3 regions of the Vibrio chagasii genome follow, and region 3 is predicted to be linked to each of the others. Evidence: predicted binding sites of a transcription regulator. Region 3 holds the regulator's gene; each other region holds the start of a gene.

Region 1 (7,298 bases), 460 kb from region 3:
AAGGTACTGAACGGCCTACGTTGACTACCGCACCAAGAATTTGGTTAAGCTTAGTGTTTTCTAGCAAACCGCCTTTTTTGGTGGTGTGTAGAATCACGCCTAGGGGAATACCGACAGCAAAGCCAACAATGCCTGCCACAGCAACCATGTAAAGTGTTTCGCCAGTTGCTTCTAATAGAAGGTTACCGTTAAGGCTGATCCAGTCAGCAATCTCGTTGAAACTAAAGGACATAACCAAGCACCTCTACTTTTACATTGTTATCGCGTAGGAATTGGATAGCAGCATTATCATCTACTTCGTTGCCGAACAGTTCAGCCACCATCATGCCGAACTTCACGCCGCCAGCGTAATCAAGGTCAGAACTTAGAATGCTGACATCGATATTAAATTTACGAGCGATTTGCGTCATTAGCGGAGCATCAACGGTTGCACCTGTGAACTCCAGGCGTACCAGAGGGTAACTGCCATCTACTCGAGTTTCTTGTAAGCGCGCTTGGTAATCTTCAGGGATTGTTAGATCTAAGGTTGAACGAATAAATTGATGCGCTAACTCAGTCTTAGGATGCGCAAAGATATCGCCAACCGTGCCTTTCTCTACCAATTCACCACCACCGATGATCGCCACTTCGTGACAGATGCTCTTAACCACATCCATTTCATGCGTAATAAGCAGGATAGTAATGTTTAGCTTGCGGTTGATTTCACGCAGCAGTTCAAGAATCGATTGAGTGGTTGCGGGATCCAGAGCACTGGTCGCTTCATCACACAGTAGTACTTTCGGGTCTGATGCCAATGCACGAGCAATCGCGACACGCTGCTTTTGACCGCCACTTAGGTTTGCAGGGTAAGTATCACGCTTGTCTGCAAGGCCTACCAGTTCAAGGAGCTCGCTGACTTTCGCTTCGATAACCGCTTTATCTTTACCAGCTAGTTCTAGAGGTAGTGCTACATTGTTAAATACAGTACGAGAAGACAGCAGGTTGAAGTGCTGGAAAATCATGCCGATGTTACGGCGTGCTTCGCTAAGTTCTGATTTGCTCAGTTTTGTTAGGTCGATACCGTCAACAATCACTTCACCTGAAGTTGGGGCTTCCAACATATTTACACAGCGGATTAGGGTACTTTTGCCTGCACCTGAAGAGCCGATGACTCCAAAGATTTGACCTTGAGGAATGTGGAGGTTGATATCAATTAAGGCATTGATTTCTTTAGTGCCTTGATAAAAAACCTTATTGACTTGATTCACTTTAATCATAGAGAAACCCGTGCAGGTAGAACAGAATAATATGTCGATAGCTCGCTCGATTTACAGATGATGCTATGGTGTTCCGTGATCTAAGTCAATAGATATTTTTACGTCTAGACGGCTAAACGTCGATTGTATTGCTGAGAGGGAAACAAATCGTTAACGAACGCAAAACTAAATAGATAGTGATGAAGCAAATAAAGCGTGTAATAATTAATGATTAATAGAGAGTTGATAGAGAACAAAATTTTGTCTAAACCTGCTGTTTTTTTAGATCGTGATGGTGTGATTAACGTTGATCACGGCTACGTACATGATGAGCATGATTTTGAATACATCGATGGTGTGTTTGAAGCGGCGAAAGCGTTTAAAGATATGGGTTATTTATTGGTGCTTGTGACGAACCAGTCTGGTATTGCTCGTGGCATGTTTAGTGAAGACCGTTTTCTCTCTTTAACGCAGTGGATGGATTGGAACTTTGTCGATAATGGCGTTGAGCTAGATGGTATTTACTACTGCCCTCACCACGCTGAACACGGCATTGGTGACTACAAACAAGATTGTGATTGTCGTAAGCCAAAGCCTGGCATGTTCATTTCCGCGCGTGACTTTCTAAAGATTGATATGGCTAACTCTGTGATGATCGGCGATAAAGCTGAAGACATGATGGCTGCAGAAGCGGCAGGTGTTGGCACTAAGGTATTGGTAAGAACCGGTAAACCAATCACTGAAAAGGGTGAAGCCTTGGCAAGTGTTGTCCTTGATAGCATTGCGGACGTGCCTGCTTTCCTAAAAGGCTAAGACATTTCACTACCTTCAATGGTATAAAGATGAGGAACGAAGTATGAAAGCTATGTTAGTAGCATCTCTATGTACGGTAGCACTAATGGGTTGCTCTAAGTCAGCAGCGCCTGACAGTGCTACATCGGACAATCAATTCGTGACTTATCAATGTGAGTCTGACGTTTCATTTGAAGTGGCTTACCTTGATAATGAAAAAGCGGTATTACGTTTACCTGAAAATGAATACCGCCTGACTCAAGTAGCGGCTGGCTCAGGAACCAAGTACATCTTAGATGATGGTACTGGAGAGTTAATCAACAGCGTTACTTTACGTACCAAAGGTGATAACGCACGCCTAGAACTTGGTCGTGTGGTGTATCGAAACTGCAGCAAGTAAGCCATCTTTAATCGCTAAGATTTACAAACAGTTAAGTGAGGGTGGATGCCCTCACCGCTTCTTTTCCTTCCTTTGACGTTAGACCTTTTATGAGCAAAAAACTCACTATTCTTGATATTGCTAAGCTGTCTGGTGTTGGTAAGTCGACCGTATCTCGCGTTCTGACCAATGATCCTAAAGTGAAACCTGAAACCCGTGAAAGGGTAGAAAGAGTAATTCAAGAATCTGGGTATACGCCTTCAAAGTCTGCGCAATCGATGCGTGGTGGTAGCCAAAAAGTGATTGGCGTGATCATCTCTCGTTTGGATTCTCCTTCTGAAAACAAAGCCGTCAGCACCATGCTGTCTGAGTTGTACCAAGCGGGCTACGATGTGGTGATCATGGAAAGCCAGCTCGACAGAGAAAAAGCCAACGAGCACCTACAAGTTCTAAAGCGTCGTAACGTTGATGGCATCATTGTGTTTGGCTTCACGGATTGCGATATCCCCGCGATCGAAGCGTGGGGACATAAAGCCGTGGTCATTGCGCTGGACACTGAGAACGTAACCTCGATTAACTATGACAACCAACAGGTGATCAATAGGGCGTTGGCGTATTTAACGGATCAGGGGATCTCTGATGTTGGTTTCATTGGGGTTGATCCTAGCGATAAATCAACCGGTGAACTTCGTCTAAAAGCTTACCTAGATTGGTGCGAGGACAGTAGAGTGATAGCGAACTATCGTACTGGTCAACTTCATCATGAAAGCGCTTATCAGTTGGTGGATGAGGTACTCACTCCAACGACTCAAGCGATTGTCTGTGCCAGTGATACTCTCGCTCTTGGGGTCATCAAACGCTTGCAAGAACGACAACGTGAAGATGTGGTGGTGACTGGTGTCGGCGGTAACGATCTTCTTTCTTTCCTATTCCCTCGGGTCTTTAGTATTGATCCGGGCTACCAATCAGCGGGTAAACTAGCTGCTAATCTATTGATCTCTCAACTTTTAGGTAACACAGAGATCTCTCATCACACCCAATCACCGATTCAATAATCCATTCAACTAAGCGAAACTGAACTGCTTAGATTAAAATTAGACTGTGATCTCTTTCAATTAATGGGACTGTTCCCATTTTAATTTTTCATTCAGCTAGGCATTATAATAACCACTTTTGGGAATGTTCCCATTAATCTAAATCTGAGTGGTTATTACTCAATGATTTAGATGAGTCATTGAATAAAACCAGGGTGGGGTAGTATGAGTAAGATAGCGAAGCAAGACATTGCGCGTCTTATCGAGTTAGTTGGTGGTAAAGAGAATATTGCGAGTGTCAGCCACTGCCTGACTCGACTACGTTTCGTATTGAATGAGACAGATCAGGCAAATAAAGCAGAACTCGAAAAGCTCAAGCTAGTAAAAGGCTGCTTTACTAATGCAGGCCAATTTCAAGTGGTGATTGGCACCGAAGTTGACGAAGTGTATGCACTGCTGATTGAGCAAACGGGCAAAGAGGCCTCATCAAAGGATGAAGCGAAATTGGCTGCTCGTCAGAACATGAACTTCCTTGAGCGTGGTATCTCCCATTTAGCCGAAATTTTTGTGCCACTGCTGCCTGCCATTATTACTGGTGGTTTGATTCTTGGTTTCCGTAATGTGATTGGCGACATTCGCATGTTCGATGGCAAAACCTTAGTTGAAATCAGCCAATTCTGGGCAACCGTTCACTCTTTCTTATGGCTTATTGGCGAAGCGATTTTCTTCTTCCTACCGGTTGGTGTGTGTTGGGCGACGGTTAAGAAGCTCGGCGGAACCCCTATTTTGGGTATTACGCTCGGTGTGACCTTAGTGTCGCCGCAGTTGATGAACGCTTACATGATAGGTAAAGCCGTTCCTGAAGTGTGGGACTTTGGCTTTTTCGTGATTGAGAAAGTTGGCTATCAAGCACAGGTGATCCCTGCGATGCTCGCGGGTGTGGCATTAGCCTTCATTGAAACCAACCTTAAGCGCATCGTGCCTGCTTACTTGTACCTTGTGGTTGTGCCATTTGTATCGATCATTTTGTCTGTGATTCTGGCTCACGCCTTTATTGGTCCATTCGGCCGTATGCTAGGTGATGGCGTCGCATTTGCAGCGAAAGTGGCCATGACCGGTGACTTCGCGATTCTTGGTTCAGTGGTATTTGGTTTCCTTTACGCACCTTTGGTTATCACGGGTATTCACCACACAACCAACGCAGTGGATTTGCAGTTGATGCAAGACTTAGGCGGCACGCCAATCTGGCCTTTGATTGCGTTATCTAACATTGCACAAGCTTCAGCGGTTGTTGGCATCATTATTTTAAGTAAACGCGAAGGTGAACGAGATATCTCGGTTCCAGCTGCAATTTCTGCCTACCTAGGCGTAACAGAGCCTGCGATGTACGGTATCAACCTTAAATACAAATTCCCAATGTTGAGCGCAATGATAGGTAGTGCCGCAGCAGCCGCTATTTGTGGTAGCGCAGGCGTGATGGCGAACGGCATCGGTGTGGGCGGCTTGCCAGGAATCTTGTCTATTCAACCGCAATATTGGTCTGTTTATTTAGTGGCGATGTTGGTAGCGATTGTATTGCCAGTGACTTTAACGCTGTTCTTCTACAAGCGTGCACAGTCAAAAGGTGAGCTCGAAACAGCAAACGCGTAGCGCATCTTAATAAGCGGTGATTTCAATCCAGTCATCGCTTTTTCCCTTAGAAACGACTTCTATCGACCATGTGAACATGGTGATTTTTATTTATTATTTTTTGGTAAGTGAGTGTTAGAGATGGCGATAACTGAACATGATGAAAGCTGGTGGAAAACCGCAACCATCTATCAAATCTACCCAAAGAGCTTCTGTGACAGTGGCAGCAAAGGTACTGGTGATATTAAAGGGATCATTTCGAAACTGGACTACCTCAAACACTTAAGTGTTGATGCGATTTGGTTAACGCCAGTATACGCATCACCAATGATCGATAATGGCTACGACATTTCAGATTACTACGCGATTAACCCTCAATTTGGCACCATGGAAGATTTCGACCTGTTGCTGGCTGAAGCGCATCAGCGTGGTATTCGTATCGTGATGGATATTGTGGTTAACCATACTTCCACTGAGCATGCATGGTTCCAATCCGCATTGGGTGATAAAAACAGCCCTTATCGTGATTACTACATCTGGAAAGATCCTGTAAACGGCGAAGCACCAACTAACTGGCAATCCAAGTTTGGCGGTAATGCATGGGCGTTAGACGAAGCGACTGGTCAATATTACCTTCACCTGTTTGCCAAGGAGCAGGCCGACCTGAACTGGGAGAATCCGGTCGTACGTGAAGAAGTGAAAGACGTTATTAGCTTCTGGGCTGAGAAGGGCGTCGATGGCTTCCGCTTGGACGTGATTAACCTGATTTCAAAGCAGCAAGATTTCCCTAATGATGATATCGGTGATGGTCGCCGTTTTTACACAGACGGCCCACGTGTGCATGAATATCTAAAAGAGATCAGCGAAGCGGTATTCCAGAAGTATGGCAGCGTGACAGTAGGCGAGATGTCCTCAACTACATTGGAGCACTGTCAGCAGTATTCGAACATTGATAACAGCGAGCTATCGATGGTGTTTAACTTCCACCATCTTAAAGTGGATTACACCAATGGTGAGAAGTGGACCAATGCACCATTTGATTTCTTGCAACTCAAATCGATCTTCAACCATTGGCAAACGGGCTTAAATGGAAAAGGTTGGGGCGCGCTGTTTTGGTGTAACCATGACCAACCGCGAGTGGTGAGCCGTTTAGGTGATGATAAGAACTACCGTGTTGAGTCGGCTAAAATGCTGGCTGCGTCTGTCCACATGATGCAAGGCACACCTTATATTTATCAAGGTGAAGAGATTGGTATGACGAATCCAGGTTATACCGAAATTAGCCAGTATCGCGATGTCGAGAGCACTAACATGTACGACATCATGGTCAATCGCGATGGTGTGGAGCATAAAGATATGATGGCGATTCTAGCGCAGAAGTCTCGTGATAACTCTCGTACTCCGATGCAGTGGAACAGCGAAGCATTCGCGGGCTTTTCAAAAGCTCAGCCATGGCTGGATGTTGCGAACAACTACCCTGAGATCAATGCAGAGCAAGCACTGGAAGATAAAGGCTCGGTGTTCTATTTCTACAAGAGTTTGATTGAACTTCGTAAAGAAGTGCCTGTGATTACTCATGGTAGTTATCAAGATTTGCTACCTGAGCACCCATCAGTATTTGCGTATTCTCGTGAGACTGAAGAGCAGACTCTGCTGTGTATTAATAACTATTATGGTGAAGAGACGGAATGTGCTTTACCTGAGCGTTTTGATATGACGAATGCCAAGTGTGTGCTTTCTAACTATCAAGAGGCAGACGATTCAGTAACATCGCATCATCAAGTCTTGCGTCCTTACGAAACTCGTATTTTGTTGATTGAGGGCTAGGTAGTCAGCTCACTTTCTTAAGGTCTATCTAATCATAAAATAAAGCTCATGACCTTCAGTACCCCAGTTGGTCATAAGTTTGCCAACAAGGCTTTGGATTGCTCCACTTACATTAATTCAATCTGGCTAATCTTTAAGTGAGCTATTTGTGCTGGATAGGGTGCGCAAAAGGTAAATACTAGCTGTTTTCGTTATGAAAAACAGCTAGTAATTCATTGATTGGATAGCTGGTGTTAAGACGCGTAGTTCACCGAATAGCGTGTAGGCTTATGATTCATCGCTAGTACGATATTCAGTACTGCTGTACCTAGCACTGACACTGCAATCACCCAAGGCGATACAAAGAAGAACGAGGCAAACAGAATACACGCGTCGATCGCCATTTGAGTTTTACCCACTGAG
Region 2 (7,298 bases), 600 kb from region 3:
CGACAGATACCGGCTTACCCCATTCGTCGTCAACGAGAATTGCTTCGCCACCGCAACGCACCACGTTTTCTCGCATACGCTCACCAAACACGCCATTTCGACAGACGATGACCTTTTCACCGGGTTCAATCAAGTTAACAAAACAAGTTTCCATACCGGCGCTGCCCGGCGCTGATACAGCAATCGTAAACTCATTATCTGTCTGAAATGCATACTTAAGAAGCTGTTTGACCTCATCCATCATTGCAATAAACAGCGGGTCTAGATGACCTATGGTTGGACGACTCAAAGCTTGCAGTACTTGAGGTGAGATATCAGAAGGCCCAGGCCCCATTAACGTTCGATGTGGTGGATAAAAACTATCGATAGTAGAAGTATTTGTTAAGTTAGACATGTAAATCCCTTACGTTAATGGTGTTGATATTCCACCCTAAAGCAAATCGAACATGTCAGCAATTAGCCTTAGGTCTTGAGGTCAAACCACTGTCACATAATTGTTAAAATTATTTTTAAATTATCTCAAGTTACCAATTGACATTGTGAGCGCAAACACGTTCAATGAAATGGCTATCTAGCAGAAGAGGAGCACTGCCCAGGCAGATGTTTTGTGGAACCGCATTTCCGATACAAAGCATTTATGGGGAGCAGTGCCGAGATAATAAAAGGATGCAGGACCTTTATTATCGGTTGAGCGGGCTGAATCCCGGCAACTGTCACCATTTCTATATGGTGAAGAGCTTCTGAGGTTACTATTCACATAATTCCTCTCTTTTTGCTCTAAAACTCTCTTCGAAAAACATTGGACGTTGGATTACCCAACCGTAATTTTATTTTAGGAAGTCGTGGGAGATATATCGTGAGTGCATCTAATGTAGCTGGTTCTTTTAATGTCGCTAAGTTTGGTGGTACAAGTGTTGCCAACTTTAAAGCAATGAGCCGTTGTGCTGCCATTATTGAAAACAACTCAAATACCAAGTTAGTCGTAAGTTCTGCGTGTTCAGGTGTAACCAATTTACTTGTCGAACTGGCAAACGGTGTGCAAGACAAAACTCGCCGTCAGGAAGTGATGACCCAGTTGACGGACATTCATAATGCAATTCTTGACCAACTTGCTGACCCAACCAGCGTCGAAAAAGAAGTTCACTCCATTCTTGACGACATTGCGAGCGCTGCCGAGGCTGCATCATTTCAAACAAGCACTAAGTTAACCGACCACTTAGTTGCGTGTGGTGAGTTGATGTCGACACACCTTCTTGCTCAAATCCTTCGAGAACGAGGTGCACCTGCGGTTCGCTTCGATATCAGAGAAGTGATGCGCACCAATGATGACTTCGGAAAAGCAGAACCTCAGCTTGAAGAAATTTCAGTGCTAGCGAAAGAGAAACTGATTCCATTGTGCCAACAACAAGTTGTAGTCACACAAGGCTTTATTGGTGCAGACAATGACGGCAACACAACAACCTTAGGTCGTGGTGGTAGTGATTACTCGGCAGCGCTTATTGCAGAGTCAGTACAAGCGATTGGCTTAGAAATTTGGACGGATGTTCCAGGCATCTACACCACCGACCCTCGTATTGCACCTAAAGCTTCTCCAATCCCAGAAATCAGCTTCAGTGAAGCATCTGAGATGGCAAACTTTGGAGCGAAGATCCTGCACCCATCAACGCTAGTTCCAGCATTACGTCACCAAATTCCGGTGTTTGTCGGCTCTTCAAAAGCACCAGAATTAGGTGGAACTTGGATCCGTCAAGAGGTGGAAAGCTCCCCACTGTTCAGAGCCCTGGCCCTTCGCTGCAACCAAACCATGGTTACACTACGTAGCGCTAATATGTTCCATGCTTACGGTTTCCTTGCGAAAGTATTCGAGATCCTTGCTAAACATAAGATCTCCGTTGATCTTATCACTACCTCTGAGATCAGTGTTTCACTCACCCTAGATCAAACTGATACATCTGGTGGTGCTCCTGAATTACCAGAAGCAGCACGTCTTGAGCTAGAAGAACTGTGTTCAGTCGATGTAGAACATGACCTATGTTTGGTGGCATTGATTGGTAATAACATGAGTGAAAGTAAAGGCTACGCTAAGCAAGTATTCAGCACCCTTGAAGATTTCAACCTGCGCATGATTTGTTACGGGGCAAGCCCTCATAACTTATGCTTCCTGCTCAATGAGTCAGTCTCTAAACAGGCGATTCAAAAGCTGCATCAAGAGCTATTCGAATAAGGCGATAGTGAATTAATAAGAGTTCAACGCTCAAAGTACAGATACAAAAAGGGTTGCAATTAAGCAACCCTTTCTATTTTTACAAGTAACTCGCGGATTTAATAGCTAGTTAATATTTGGACCTAGCCACTTCTCAGCTTCCAACATATCCCAACCCTTACGGTCAGCATAGCTGTCTACTTGATCCTGTTGAATCTGAGCAATCGCAAAGTATCGAGAATCAGGGTGAGAGAAGTACATCCCAGAAACTGAAGCACCAGGCCACATCGCATAGCTGGACGTCAGTGACATATCGATGGTCCTCTCAACATCCATCAACTCCCACAACGTGCCCTTCTCTGTATGCTCAGGGCAAGCAGGATAACCAGGAGCAGGACGAATACCTTGGTATTTCTCTCGAATCAGATCATCGTTAGATAAGTCTTCATCTGGAGCGTAACCCCAAATGTCCTTTCGTACCTCTTGGTGTAGGTATTCAGCAAACGCTTCAGCCAGTCGATCAGCCACAGCCTGAATCATGATGGCATTGTAGTCATCACCATTGGCCTTGTATTCATCCGCTAGCTCACGCTCACCAATACCGCCTGTCACAGCAAAACCACCAATCCAGTCCGCTTTACCGCTTTCTTTTGGAGCAATGTAATCTGACAAACAGTAGTTAAAGCCTTTAGGCTTCTCAGTCTGTTGGCGAAGGTTATGTAGAACTTTGAGAACCTCGGTACGAGACTCATCGGTATACACCTCAATGTCATCACCAACACTGTTAGCAGGGAACATCGCACACATACCACGGGCTTCAAGTAGCTTCTCTTTCTCTACACGATCCAGTAACTCGTTCGCATCTTTGAATAAACGTTTTGCCTCTTCGCCCACCTCTTCGTGGTCAAGAATAGCTGGGTACTTACCGACTAATGACCATGTCATGAAGAATGGTGTCCAGTCGATATAGTTACGCAGTGTTGCCACATCAAAATCATTGAATACATGCACACCCGGTTTAGCTGGTGCTGGCGGAGTATATGCGTCCCAATCAATCGCCACTTTATTTGCGCGAGCTTGCTCGAGTGTCACTGGCTTAGTGCGAGGCTTCTTACGATTATGCTGATCGCGAACGCGCTCGTAATCTAAGTCCAACTTCTCAACGAAGGCAGGTTTTAGCTCTTCAGAAAGTAGTGAGGTACATACGCCAACTGCACGAGAAGCGTTATTAACGTAGACCACCGGTTCTGAGTAATTCTGTTCAATTTTAACAGCAGTATGCGCCTTGGATGTCGTAGCACCACCAATCAATAGTGGTAACTTAAAGCCTTGTCGTTCCATTTCTTTGGCAACATGCACCATTTCATCAAGGGATGGAGTAATCAGGCCAGAAAGACCAATAATATCGACGTTTTCTTCTTTCGCGACTTTGAGAATTTTTTCACATGAAACCATCACGCCTAGGTCGATGATGTCATAGTTATTACATTGAAGAACGACGCCAACAATGTTCTTACCAATATCATGAACATCGCCCTTAACTGTCGCGAGAAGGATCTTACCGTTACTCGCACCAACTTCTTTGGATGCATTAATAAACGGCTCCAAGTGGGCTACAGCTTGCTTCATTACACGGGCCGATTTAACAACTTGAGGGAGGAACATCTTGCCTGCACCAAACAAGTCGCCGACCACGTTCATGCCGTCCATTAGCGGACCTTCAATTACCTCAATTGGTCGAGCTGAATTGACACGTGCTTCTTCAGTATCTTCAACGATGAAGTCAGTAATACCTTTGACCAAAGAGTGCTCTAAACGCTTCTCTACAGGCCAAGTGCGCCACTCGAGTGCTGATTTATCTTCAACTTTACCAACCGCTCGCTCTAGATACTCGGTTGCCATATCCAGCAAGCGTTCCGTAGAGTCTTCACGACGGTTTAGTACAACATCTTCAACAGCATCACGCAGATCTTCTGGCACGTTATCGTAAATTTCCAGCTGACCAGCGTTTACGATGCCCATATCCATACCATTTTTAAAACAGTGGTATAAGAATACAGCGTGGATTGCCTCACGAACGTAGTTATTACCTCGGAATGAGAATGACACGTTCGATACACCACCCGAGATCATCGCATGAGGTAGGCCGCGCTTGATATCGCCTACCGCTTCAATGAAATCAACCGCATAGTTGTTATGCTCTTCAATACCAGTCGCAACCGCGAAGATGTTTGGGTCAAAAATAATGTCTTCAGGTGGGAAGCCAACCTCATCAACAAGAATGTTGTAAGCATTGGTACAGATCTCGACTTTACGTTCACGTGTATCTGCCTGACCGACTTCATCGAACGCCATCACGATTACGGCTGCACCATAGCGGCGAACCAACTTCGCTTGCTCGACGAACTTCTCTTTACCTTCTTTAAGAGAAATTGAGTTAACGATACCTTTACCCTGAATACATTTCAGGCCGGCTTCAATAACCTCCCATTTTGATGAATCGACCATTACTGGGACTTTTGAAATCTCTGGCTCAGAGGCACATAGATTAAGGAATTTAACCATACACGCTTCAGCGTCTAGCATTCCTTCATCCATATTGATATCGATGATCTGGGCACCATTTTCAACTTGCTCACGAGCAACACTCAATGCCTCATCGTAAAGCTCTTCTTTGATCAAGCGTTTGAAGCGCGCAGAACCGGTCACGTTCGTTCGCTCACCTACGTTTACAAACAGAGACTCTTTTGCAATGGTCAGAGGTTCTAAACCGGATAAACGACACGACACAGGTAGGTCCGGCAATTGGCGAGGAGTTACACCTTCAACCGCTTCTGCCATTTGACGAATATGTTCTGGCGTAGTACCACAACAGCCACCAATCAAGTTCAAGAAGCCACTTTCAGCCCATTCTTTAACGTGCTCTGCCATGTCTTCAGGTGAAAGGTCATACTCGCCAAATGCGTTAGGTAAGCCTGCGTTAGGGTGAGCAGAAACATAACTCTCTGAGATACGAGACATCTCGCCAACATACTCACGCAGCTCATCAGGGCCTAATGCACAGTTCAAACCAAACGAGATAGGCTTAACATGACGAAGGGCGTTATAGAAAGCTTCCGTCGTCTGCCCTGAAAGCGTACGACCTGATGCATCAGTAATGGTGCCAGAGATCATGACCGGTAAAGTGATGCCTACTTCTTCGAAAACAGATTCCACTGCAAAAGCACACGCTTTAGCATTGAGTGTATCGAAGATGGTTTCGATAAGAATAAGGTCTGAGCCACCTTTGATCAGCGCGCGAGTCGATTCAGAGTAGGCCTCGACTAACTCATCAAAACTCACATTACGATAACCCGGATCATTAACATCTGGAGAGATAGAACAAGTACGGTTTGTTGGGCCTAAGACGCCGGCAACGAAACGAGGTTTTTCAGGAGTCTTTGCAGTCCATTCGTCAGCGGCTTCTCGTGCTAACTTGGCTGCTGCAAAGTTAATTTCTTCACTAAGGCTTTCCATATCGTAGTCGGCCATAGCAATGGTTGTAGCGTTAAAAGTATTGGTTTCAAGGATGTCTGCCCCAGCTTCCAAATATTGCGAATGAATATCTTTGATAAGCTTAGGTTGTGTAAGTACCAAAAGGTCATTGTTACCCTTTAAGTCACTATGCCAATCCGCAAAGCGTTCACCACGATAGTCTTGCTCTTCCAATTTATAGTCCTGAATCATGGTACCCATGCCACCATCAATCAGTAAAATTCGTTGCTTCAACAGAGCATCAATCTTTTGCCTTACATTACTTCCCACGGTACAACCTCATTCCTTTAATTATGCTTCCATCCTATCACACATTAAAAAGGAGTCTAGACGTCTAAAAGAGGAAATTGATTACCGAGTCCTGACAAAAAGTGTTTGCTATTTGAGCATGAGACAACGAAAATTCATATTCATACTTTGTTACATGTTGGTACCCCAATGTCGGTCTATTACACCTTATGCTTCTTGTCTGCTGCAGCCATGCTCATTGCCTTTGTTAATAGCAAAATTGGTAAAATGCAAACAACCATCGCCATCACAGCAGGCTCAATGATGCTGTCTCTTTTAATTATCATTGCGGGCCAAAACAACTGGTTTCAGTTGGCCGACATTGCTTCTGAAACGGTTGCCAGTATCAACTTTGAAGACTTCCTACTTAAAGGGATATTAGGCTTCTTACTATTCGCAGGCGGTTTAGGGATAAAACTACCAAACCTAAAAGACCAAAAGTGGGAAATCACAGTGCTCGCACTCGGCGCTACTCTTTTCTCGACCTTCTTTATTGGTTTTGTTCTTTATGGTTTCTGTCAGTTCATCGGCATCCAATTCGATCTCATTTACTGCTTACTATTCGGTTCTCTTATCTCCCCTACCGACCCAATCGCTGTTTTAGCCATAGTAAAGAAACTCGATGCACCGAAACGAATCTCAACTCAGATTGAAGGTGAATCGCTATTTAACGATGGTTTTGGCTTGGTAATCTTCGTCACTCTATTCACCATTGCGTTTGGCACAGAAGCACCGACAGTTGGCAGCGTGACCATGCTATTTGTCCAAGAGGCTATTGGCGGTATCGTTTATGGTTTTGCATTAGGTCTTATATTCCACTACCTAATCAGTAATACTGATGACCACTCAATGGAATTGCTACTCACCATTGGTGTCCCTACTGCAGGTTATGCTTTTGCTGAAGTTCTCCACGTATCAGGTCCATTAGCTATGGTGGTATCAGGTATCATGATTGGTAACTGGACTCGCTTTATCGGCTTCTCTAAAGAGAGTGAAGACCACCTTGACCACTTCTGGGAACTAATAGATGAGTTCTTAAATGGCGTATTGTTCTTATTGATTGGTATGTCGATGCTGCTGTTCAAATTCCACCAAGAAGACTGGATCTTAATGGCATTCGCAGTTCCTCTAGTATTGAGTGCACGCTACCTGAGTGTTTTCTTGTCGTACATTGGATTTAAGCGCTTTAGAACTTACAACCCATGGTCGATTAAGATTCTAACTTGGGGCGGCTTACGTGGAGGCTTAGCACTAGCCATGGCTCTATCAATCC
Region 3 (7,298 bases):
TCTAGAGCGCCACCAGCGATCTCTTCTGTATACGCGAGACGCAAGCAGTGTTGATCCGGTTCTAGCTCATAAGCCAGCGGCTCTAGTTGAGCACGCTTAAGCCCTTCAAGCACCTCACTTTCTAGACGGTCGAAATCGTGCCCGTGACCAAACGTCAGTTGCACAATCAGCACTTCATCCAGAGAGGTAATGATTTTTGCACCACGACCCGATGCCAATACACGCTCTATCTGTGTAGAGCCCGCCTCTGGCTGATAGCTGCAACGCAAGCTCAGATCCATCGCACTTTGCGCGACTGGCTGTAGTGTGCGGCTATGAAGCACAGGTGCGGCAAGACGAGCGAGTTCACTCGCTTCATCAAGACGAAGTAGAGGCAGTAAACACGCATCCGACACCAAGCGAGGGTCAGCACTGTATACGCCTGCTACATCACTCCAAATCGTTACGCGATCCACTTCAGCTAAAGCGCCAATCACGGTTGCTGAATAGTCTGAACCATTGCGACCAAGTAATACGGTTTCACCTTCAGTATTTTGCGCCATAAAGCCGGTAATCACCACACGACAATGGGCATGTTGCGCTAACGCTTCTTTAATCAGAGGATAAGAACGAGCACGCTCCACTTCAGGCTGAGCGCCCACTTCTGCACGTAAGAAAGCACGAGCATCTTGTGCGACAGCTTGTAAATCATGTTGGCACAACAAAGCAGCTAACAGACGTGAAGACCAAACTTCACCGTGACCTAGGACTTGCGCTTTTTGTGCTTCGCTTAGAGGAGCCGTTAGCTCGCCCAAAGCGGTAAATTCTTGTTGGATAGTCGCCGTAAGTTGCTCTGCAGGCTCACCTTCAAGCAGTGCTTCAATCAGTTCAAGCTGGAACTGACGAAGGGTTTGTAGGCACTCATGAGCAATACGCCCATCTTTATCAAGCGCTTCTACAAACTCAATCAAACGGTTAGTGGTTTTGCCTGCTGCCGAAACAACCACTAAGTCTGTTGCTGATGAATACTCTCTAAGAATGTTGACCACGCGTAAGTAACACTCAGGGTCTGCTAAACTGCTACCACCAAATTTATGTAGCTGGCGAAAGGCTGCCATTGTTACCCCTCCCCTTCAGCGATAAAGCCTTGTGTTTTTTCAAACGCTTGCTTGAGGTCATCAATCAAATCTTCAGCATCTTCAAGGCCAACAGAAAGACGCAGCAACTGTTGAGAAACGCCCGCTTCTGCCAGTGCTTCTTCACCCATCGCACGGTGCGTCATCGACGCAGGGTGACAAATCAAGCTTTCAACACCGCCCAGCGACTCCGCCAAAGAGAACAGCTCTAACTTATCGACAAAGAACTTAAGCGCCTCGAATGAGCCCGCAAACTCAAAACTCAGCATTGAACCAAAGCCAGACTGCTGCTTCTTCGCGATATCATGACCTGGGTGTTCAGGAAGGCTTGGGTGGTAAATTGTACCAACGAGATCTTGCTGCTGCAGAGACGCCAGAATTTCACGTGAACTCTCTTCGTGAACTCGCATACGAGCACCTAACGTACGAATGCCACGTAGCGTCATGTAGCTATCAAATGGTGTGCCGGTCGCACCAATACAGTTACCCCACCATGCTAGCTCTTCAGCGTGCTCTTCTGTTTTAGTGATCACCACACCACCAATCACATCTGAATGTCCGTTGATGTATTTAGTCGTTGAGTGGATAACAAAATCCGCACCCAGCTCTAAAGGCTTTTGGAACACTGGTGTCAAAAATGTATTGTCGACAGCAACCAGAGCACCAACCTCTTTCGCTTTACGGCAAGTTTCTGCAATATCAACTACACGAACTAAAGGATTCGATGGTGTTTCAATTAAGATCAACTTTGGCTTAAGCGCGATCGCCGCATCCAGTGCCGCTTGATCCGATTGATCAACAAACAGAACTTTGAAGTCACCTTTTAGTGAGCGAGTGTTAAACAAACGGTAAGTACCACCATAGCAGTCGTGTGGTGCGACAATCAGATCATCACTGCCTAAGAAAGCAGAAACCCATAAGTTAAGTGCAGAAGTACCGCAGTTAGTAACCACTGCACCTTTGCCCGATTCAAGCTCAAACAGTGCCGTTTCTAATAAACCGCGGTTTGGGTTACCTGAACGGGTGTAATCGTACTTTGGCACTTCACCAAAAGCGGGAAACCCATAGTTAGTCGAAAGATAAATAGGTGGGACAACGGCATGGTGTTGCGTGTCTGACTCGATACCAGTACGTACTGCGATTGTTGCTGGCTTCCGGCTGCTCATAGGTGCTTCCTTACAAGTTTGCGTCTGAGAGTCACAGCTGCTTGTCGGCATTTTGCGGCTGTGTTAGATATATGTTATCCACTTTACTTTCATAAACGTGAGACGTCAACACTTCTAGACGTCTATATGTCTTTGCTTATGGCGGTAAATCCCGCTAAAATCACCACTATTAATTTAATCTAACAACTAAAGTGATGAAGGTACGCAATGGCCGACTGGAATGGTGAATACATAAGCCCATATGCTGAGCATGGAAAGAAAAGCGAACAAGTAAAGAAGATTACAGTTTCTATCCCTTTAAAAGTGCTAAAGGTGCTTACTGACGAGCGTACTCGCCGCCAGATCAACAACCTGCGCCATGCAACAAACAGTGAGCTACTGTGTGAAGCTTTTCTACATGCGTACACAGGCCAACCACTGCCAACAGATGAAGACCTTCGTAAAGACCGCCCAGATGATATCCCTGCTGAAGTGAAAAAACTGATGACAGAAATGGGCATCGAGTTCGAAGCGTTTGACGAAGAATAACAATAACTCAGTCACTGCCTTCAATATTGATTCGCTTTAGCTGAATGTTCACATTACTGATTCGTCTTATCAGTGTTCTGTGAATAAGAGACATAAAAAAACCGACTCCAGATGAGTCGGTTTTTTATTATTTGTGCTCTATGGAGCAACCGCTATAACAAGCGACTACTCCATCCAGTCGCTATGCCATATGCTTCTATGCCATGTAGTTAGCAGGCATCTCGATACGCGCAACGCCAGATTCAACGGCCGCTTCTGCTACTGCTTTCGCTACGCGAGGAAGTAAACGTGGGTCCATTGGCTTAGGAATGATGTAACCCTTACCGAACTCAAGTGACGTCTCACCCGCTGCTTTTAATACTTCCGCTGGCACTTCTTCTTTCGCCAGTTCACGAATGGCTTTAACCGCTGCAAGCTTCATTTCGTCATTGATTTCGCTTGCACGCACATCAAGTGCACCACGGAAAATGAATGGGAAACAAAGTACGTTGTTTACTTGGTTAGGGTAATCACTGCGGCCTGTACCCATAATAAGGTCAGAACGAACTTCGTGAGCAAGCTCAGGCTTGATCTCTGGATCTGGGTTTGAACATGCAAACACAACTGGCTTATCAGCCATTAATGTTAGTGCTTCTGCCGGTAGTAGGTTAGGGCCTGATACGCCCAAGAATAGGTCAGCACCTTCGATAACATCTTCAAGCATACGCTTATCTGTGTTGTTTGCGAATAGTTCTTTGTATTCGTTCAGATCATCACGACGAGTGTGGATCACACCCTTACGGTCAAGCATGTAGATCTTCTCACGCTGAGCGCCACACTTAATCAGTAGCTCCATACACGCAACCGCCGCTGCGCCAGCACCTAAACAAACGATCTTACACTCTTCTAGCTTCTTACCTTGAAGCTCGATCGCGTTCAGCATACCTGCTGCTGTTACGATCGCAGTACCGTGTTGGTCATCGTGGAATACTGGTACATCACAACGCTCAATCAGGCGACGTTCAATCTCAAAACAGTCTGGTGCTTTGATGTCTTCTAGGTTGATACCGCCGAATGTATCTGCGATGTTCGCAACTGTATCGACAAACTCATCGATTGTGCGGTGTTTTACTTCAATATCGATAGAATCTAAACCAGCGAAACGCTTAAACAGTAGCGCTTTACCTTCCATTACTGGTTTAGAAGCAATTGGACCAAGGTTACCTAGGCCAAGAATCGCAGTACCGTTAGAGATAACTGCAACCATGTTGCCTTTACCTGTGTACTTATAAACGTTATCAACGTTCTGTGCGATCTCACGAACAGGCTCAGCCACGCCTGGGCTGTATGCAAGTGCTAGGTCTTCTGCAGAGTTTGCAGGCTTCGTCAGCTCAATGGCAATTTTGCCTGGAATTGGGAACTCATGATAATCAAGAGCTTGCTGACGGAATTGTTCTTGAGGTGATAATTCTTGAGAGGATTGATCTTGGCGGCTGTCTTCAGACATAGGTGTAGGTTCCTAGGATATTATTATTAGGGGGATCTTGTTCATGTTAATGGATGTACTTCAAAGTTCCTAGGTGGTAAAGGCCTCTGTCTCATTAAAAAACGAGATTTCACTACTAATAAGACCAGTGAGCAGTTGAAATTACTATCGCTTGTTGAACTTTCGAGCGGATTTGCAGTGATGAGTAATAAGCGAAGAATTACCCTTCAATATAGAGGCAAGCTGCTTGGTGTAGGAGAGAATGAAAGCTTGAGGGGAAAGTCTGTATTTTCTCAAATTTCAGGCAACAAAAAAGGACACCGAAGTGTCCTTTTTATGTCTAAATAGCGAGAATTACTTCTTGCTAGAAAGAGCACCGAAACGCTTGTTGAAGCGATCAACACGGCCGCCTGTATCTACGATACGTTGCTTACCAGTGTAGAACGGGTGACATTTGTCACATACGTCTAGGTGGATTGATTCTTTTGCTAGCGTTGAGTTGAACTCAAAAGTGTTGCCGCAAGAACAAGTAGCAGTAACTGCTTTGTATTCTGGGTGGATTCCAGCTTTCATGGGATAACCTCAAGTAGGCCGTGTCGCTATACGATTCTAAGCCGCACACCACACGTAGTTTAAAAAAGAAATAAAGACACCGCTCATCACTAAAGCGCGACGAAGCCATACCTTTAAGGTGCAGTATAGTAATGAATCTGTGAAGTAGGATCAACTGATTTGATACATTTTTCGCCAATATTGATATTATTTTCTTCATCTATTGAAATTCTTTGGCGGCAGCGACTTTCAGGCACTCACTTCCCCTTGTCAGCCAAACTGTTTCTCGAATTTAACCGCCTTATCCTTTAGACTGTTCGCTCTCGTCAACTCAGATAAAGCCGTCCCTTTATGCGTCCAATGATTGCCCGTGTGGCGCTGCCTGTCCCACTCGACAAGCAGTTCGATTACAAGATTCCAAGCCACCTATTTCCGATTATTGGTGGTCGAGTCTCTGTGCCTTTTGGACGACAAACCTTAACTGGGATTGTCACGGCTCTGGTTAACGAATCAGAATTCGAACTAGACAAACTCAAACCGATTAAAGCGTTGCTAGATAACCAGCCGGTTTGGCCGGACTCTGTCTACTCACTATTAACGTGGTGCAGTCAGTTCTATCAATACCCACTTGGCGAAACCTTTGCCAATGCCCTACCCAGAGCTTTACGCAAAGGCAAAGCGGCAGACTTCGCAACTTTGGTTGAGTGGCAGCTAACGCCGTCAGGCAGAGATCAGTTAATGCAAGGCTTTGGTCGCGCGGTCAAGCAAGCTAAAGTCATGCACATGTTGGAGCACGGTGCCGTTCCTCATCAAGAGTTCATCGACCAAGAGGTAGGCAGCGCTGTTCTCAAAACACTGGGAGAAAAAGGTTGGATTGAATCGGTTGAGAAGAAGCCGAAACGACAGCCATGGCCAGCCGACCTCGAAAACGACCAGGACAAACCTAAGCTCAACGAAGAGCAAGCCATCGCAATTGCAACGGTAAATAGTCAAAACAGCTTTGGTTGCTTCCTGTTAGAAGGTGTCACGGGTTCAGGCAAGACGGAAGTCTACCTAAATATGATTAAGCCGATTCTCGACCAGGGTAAACAAGCGTTAGTGCTGGTACCAGAGATTGGCCTAACACCACAAACCATTAACCGCTTTAAGCGACGCTTTAATGTGCCTGTTGAGGTTGTCCACTCAGGTCTAAACGATTCAGAGCGCCTAAATGCGTGGTTATCGGCTCGCGATAAAATTGCCGGCATTGTGATAGGTACTCGCTCAGCTCTGTTCACGCCGTTTGCCGATTTGGGCATTATTATTGTCGATGAAGAACACGACGCCTCATATAAGCAGCAAGATAGCCTACGCTACCATGCTCGTGATGTGGCGATCATGCGTGCGCACAAAGCGCAGATTCCAGTGGTATTAGGCTCTGCAACCCCAGCTTTCGAAACACTGCACAACGCGCAAATCGGTAAGTACAGCCACCTGACTCTGACCTCACGTGCCGGTGTCGCACTACCCACCACCAATAAAGTGTTGGATGTGAAAGGTGAATACCTAGAAAGTGGCTTGTCTGCATCATTGATCGCCGAGATGCAACGACACCTGAAATCTGGCAACCAAGTGATGCTGTTCCTCAACCGCCGAGGGTTTTCTCCGGCATTGATGTGTCACGATTGTGGTTGGACAGCCGAGTGTAAGCGCTGTGATGCCTACTACACCTATCACCAATACAGCAACGAAATGCGCTGCCACCATTGTGGCTCGCAGCAACATATTGTGCATAACTGCCAAGGCTGTGGTTCAGCAAACTTGGTCACGGTCGGAGTGGGTACCGAACAGTTGGAAGCGCAACTTGGTCAGCTATTCCCAGAATACAAAACCATTCGTATTGACCGTGACAGCACTCGCCGTAAAGGCAGCCTAGAGAGCGCACTCGAATCGATTCGCAAAGGTGAATACCAGATCCTTATCGGCACCCAGATGTTAGCTAAAGGCCACCACTTCCCTGACGTGACACTCGTGGCGTTATTAGATGTCGATGGCTCTTTATACAGCAGTGACTTCCGAGCCTCTGAGCGTCTTGCTCAGTTGTTCATTCAAGTGGCAGGTCGCGCAGGTCGTGCGAGTAAGCCTGGTGAGGTGATCTTACAAACGCACCACCCAGAGCACGGATTACTGCAAGCATTGCTGCACAAAGACTATAACCACTTTGCTCAAACGGCCTTAGCAGAGCGTAAACAAGCGATGTTGCCACCTTACACCTTTATGACGCTATTTAGAGCAGAGGCGAACGACACACGCTTGGTGGAAGAGTTCCTACGTCAGGTTCGTCATACACTGGAATCACACCCACTGTTTGACCAATATTGCATGGTGTTAGGCCCAACCCCTGCGCCACTGGCGAAGCGAGCGGGTAAATCTCGCTGGCAGTTGATTTTGCAAACCCAAACTCGCTCACTTATGCAGAAGCTATTAATGAGT

Evidence for each region. Region 3 encodes MetJ, which represses methionine synthesis genes. Its sites were predicted from a motif close to TTAGACNTNTANANGTCTAA; they were not measured.
Region 1: metN (methionine ABC transporter ATP-binding protein MetN) is a predicted target of MetJ. The motif match lies at 1,353-1,372, and genes of this name have one in related genera.
Region 2: metH (methionine synthase) is a predicted target of MetJ. The motif match lies at 6,056-6,075, and genes of this name have one in related genera.

What each region holds. Positions count from the first base shown of each region.
Region 1 is NZ_AP025465.1:2,673,421-2,680,718, reverse strand. It holds gene OCV52_RS12255 (methionine ABC transporter permease) at 1-232, opposite strand, end outside; gene metN (methionine ABC transporter ATP-binding protein MetN) at 222-1,256, opposite strand; gene gmhB (D-glycero-beta-D-manno-heptose 1,7-bisphosphate 7-phosphatase) at 1,497-2,048, shown strand; gene OCV52_RS12240 (MliC family protein) at 2,092-2,427, shown strand; gene treR (trehalose operon repressor TreR) at 2,517-3,461, shown strand; gene treB (PTS trehalose transporter subunit IIBC) at 3,666-5,090, shown strand; gene treC (alpha,alpha-phosphotrehalase) at 5,211-6,896, shown strand; gene OCV52_RS12220 (YitT family protein) at 7,130-7,298, opposite strand, start outside.
Region 2 is NZ_AP025465.1:323,539-330,836, reverse strand. It holds gene OCV52_RS01530 (pyridoxal-phosphate-dependent aminotransferase family protein) at 1-394, opposite strand, end outside; lysine riboswitch at 571-748, shown strand; gene lysC (lysine-sensitive aspartokinase 3) at 857-2,224, shown strand; gene metH (methionine synthase) at 2,330-6,007, opposite strand; gene OCV52_RS01515 (cation:proton antiporter) at 6,176-7,298, shown strand, end outside.
Region 3 is NZ_AP025465.1:3,133,851-3,141,148, forward strand. It holds gene OCV52_RS14495 (bifunctional aspartate kinase/homoserine dehydrogenase II) at 1-1,097, opposite strand, end outside; gene OCV52_RS14500 (O-succinylhomoserine (thiol)-lyase) at 1,100-2,281, opposite strand; gene metJ (met regulon transcriptional regulator MetJ) at 2,489-2,809, shown strand; gene OCV52_RS14510 (malic enzyme-like NAD(P)-binding protein) at 3,006-4,295, opposite strand; gene rpmE (50S ribosomal protein L31) at 4,629-4,847, opposite strand; gene priA (primosomal protein N') at 5,178-7,298, shown strand, end outside.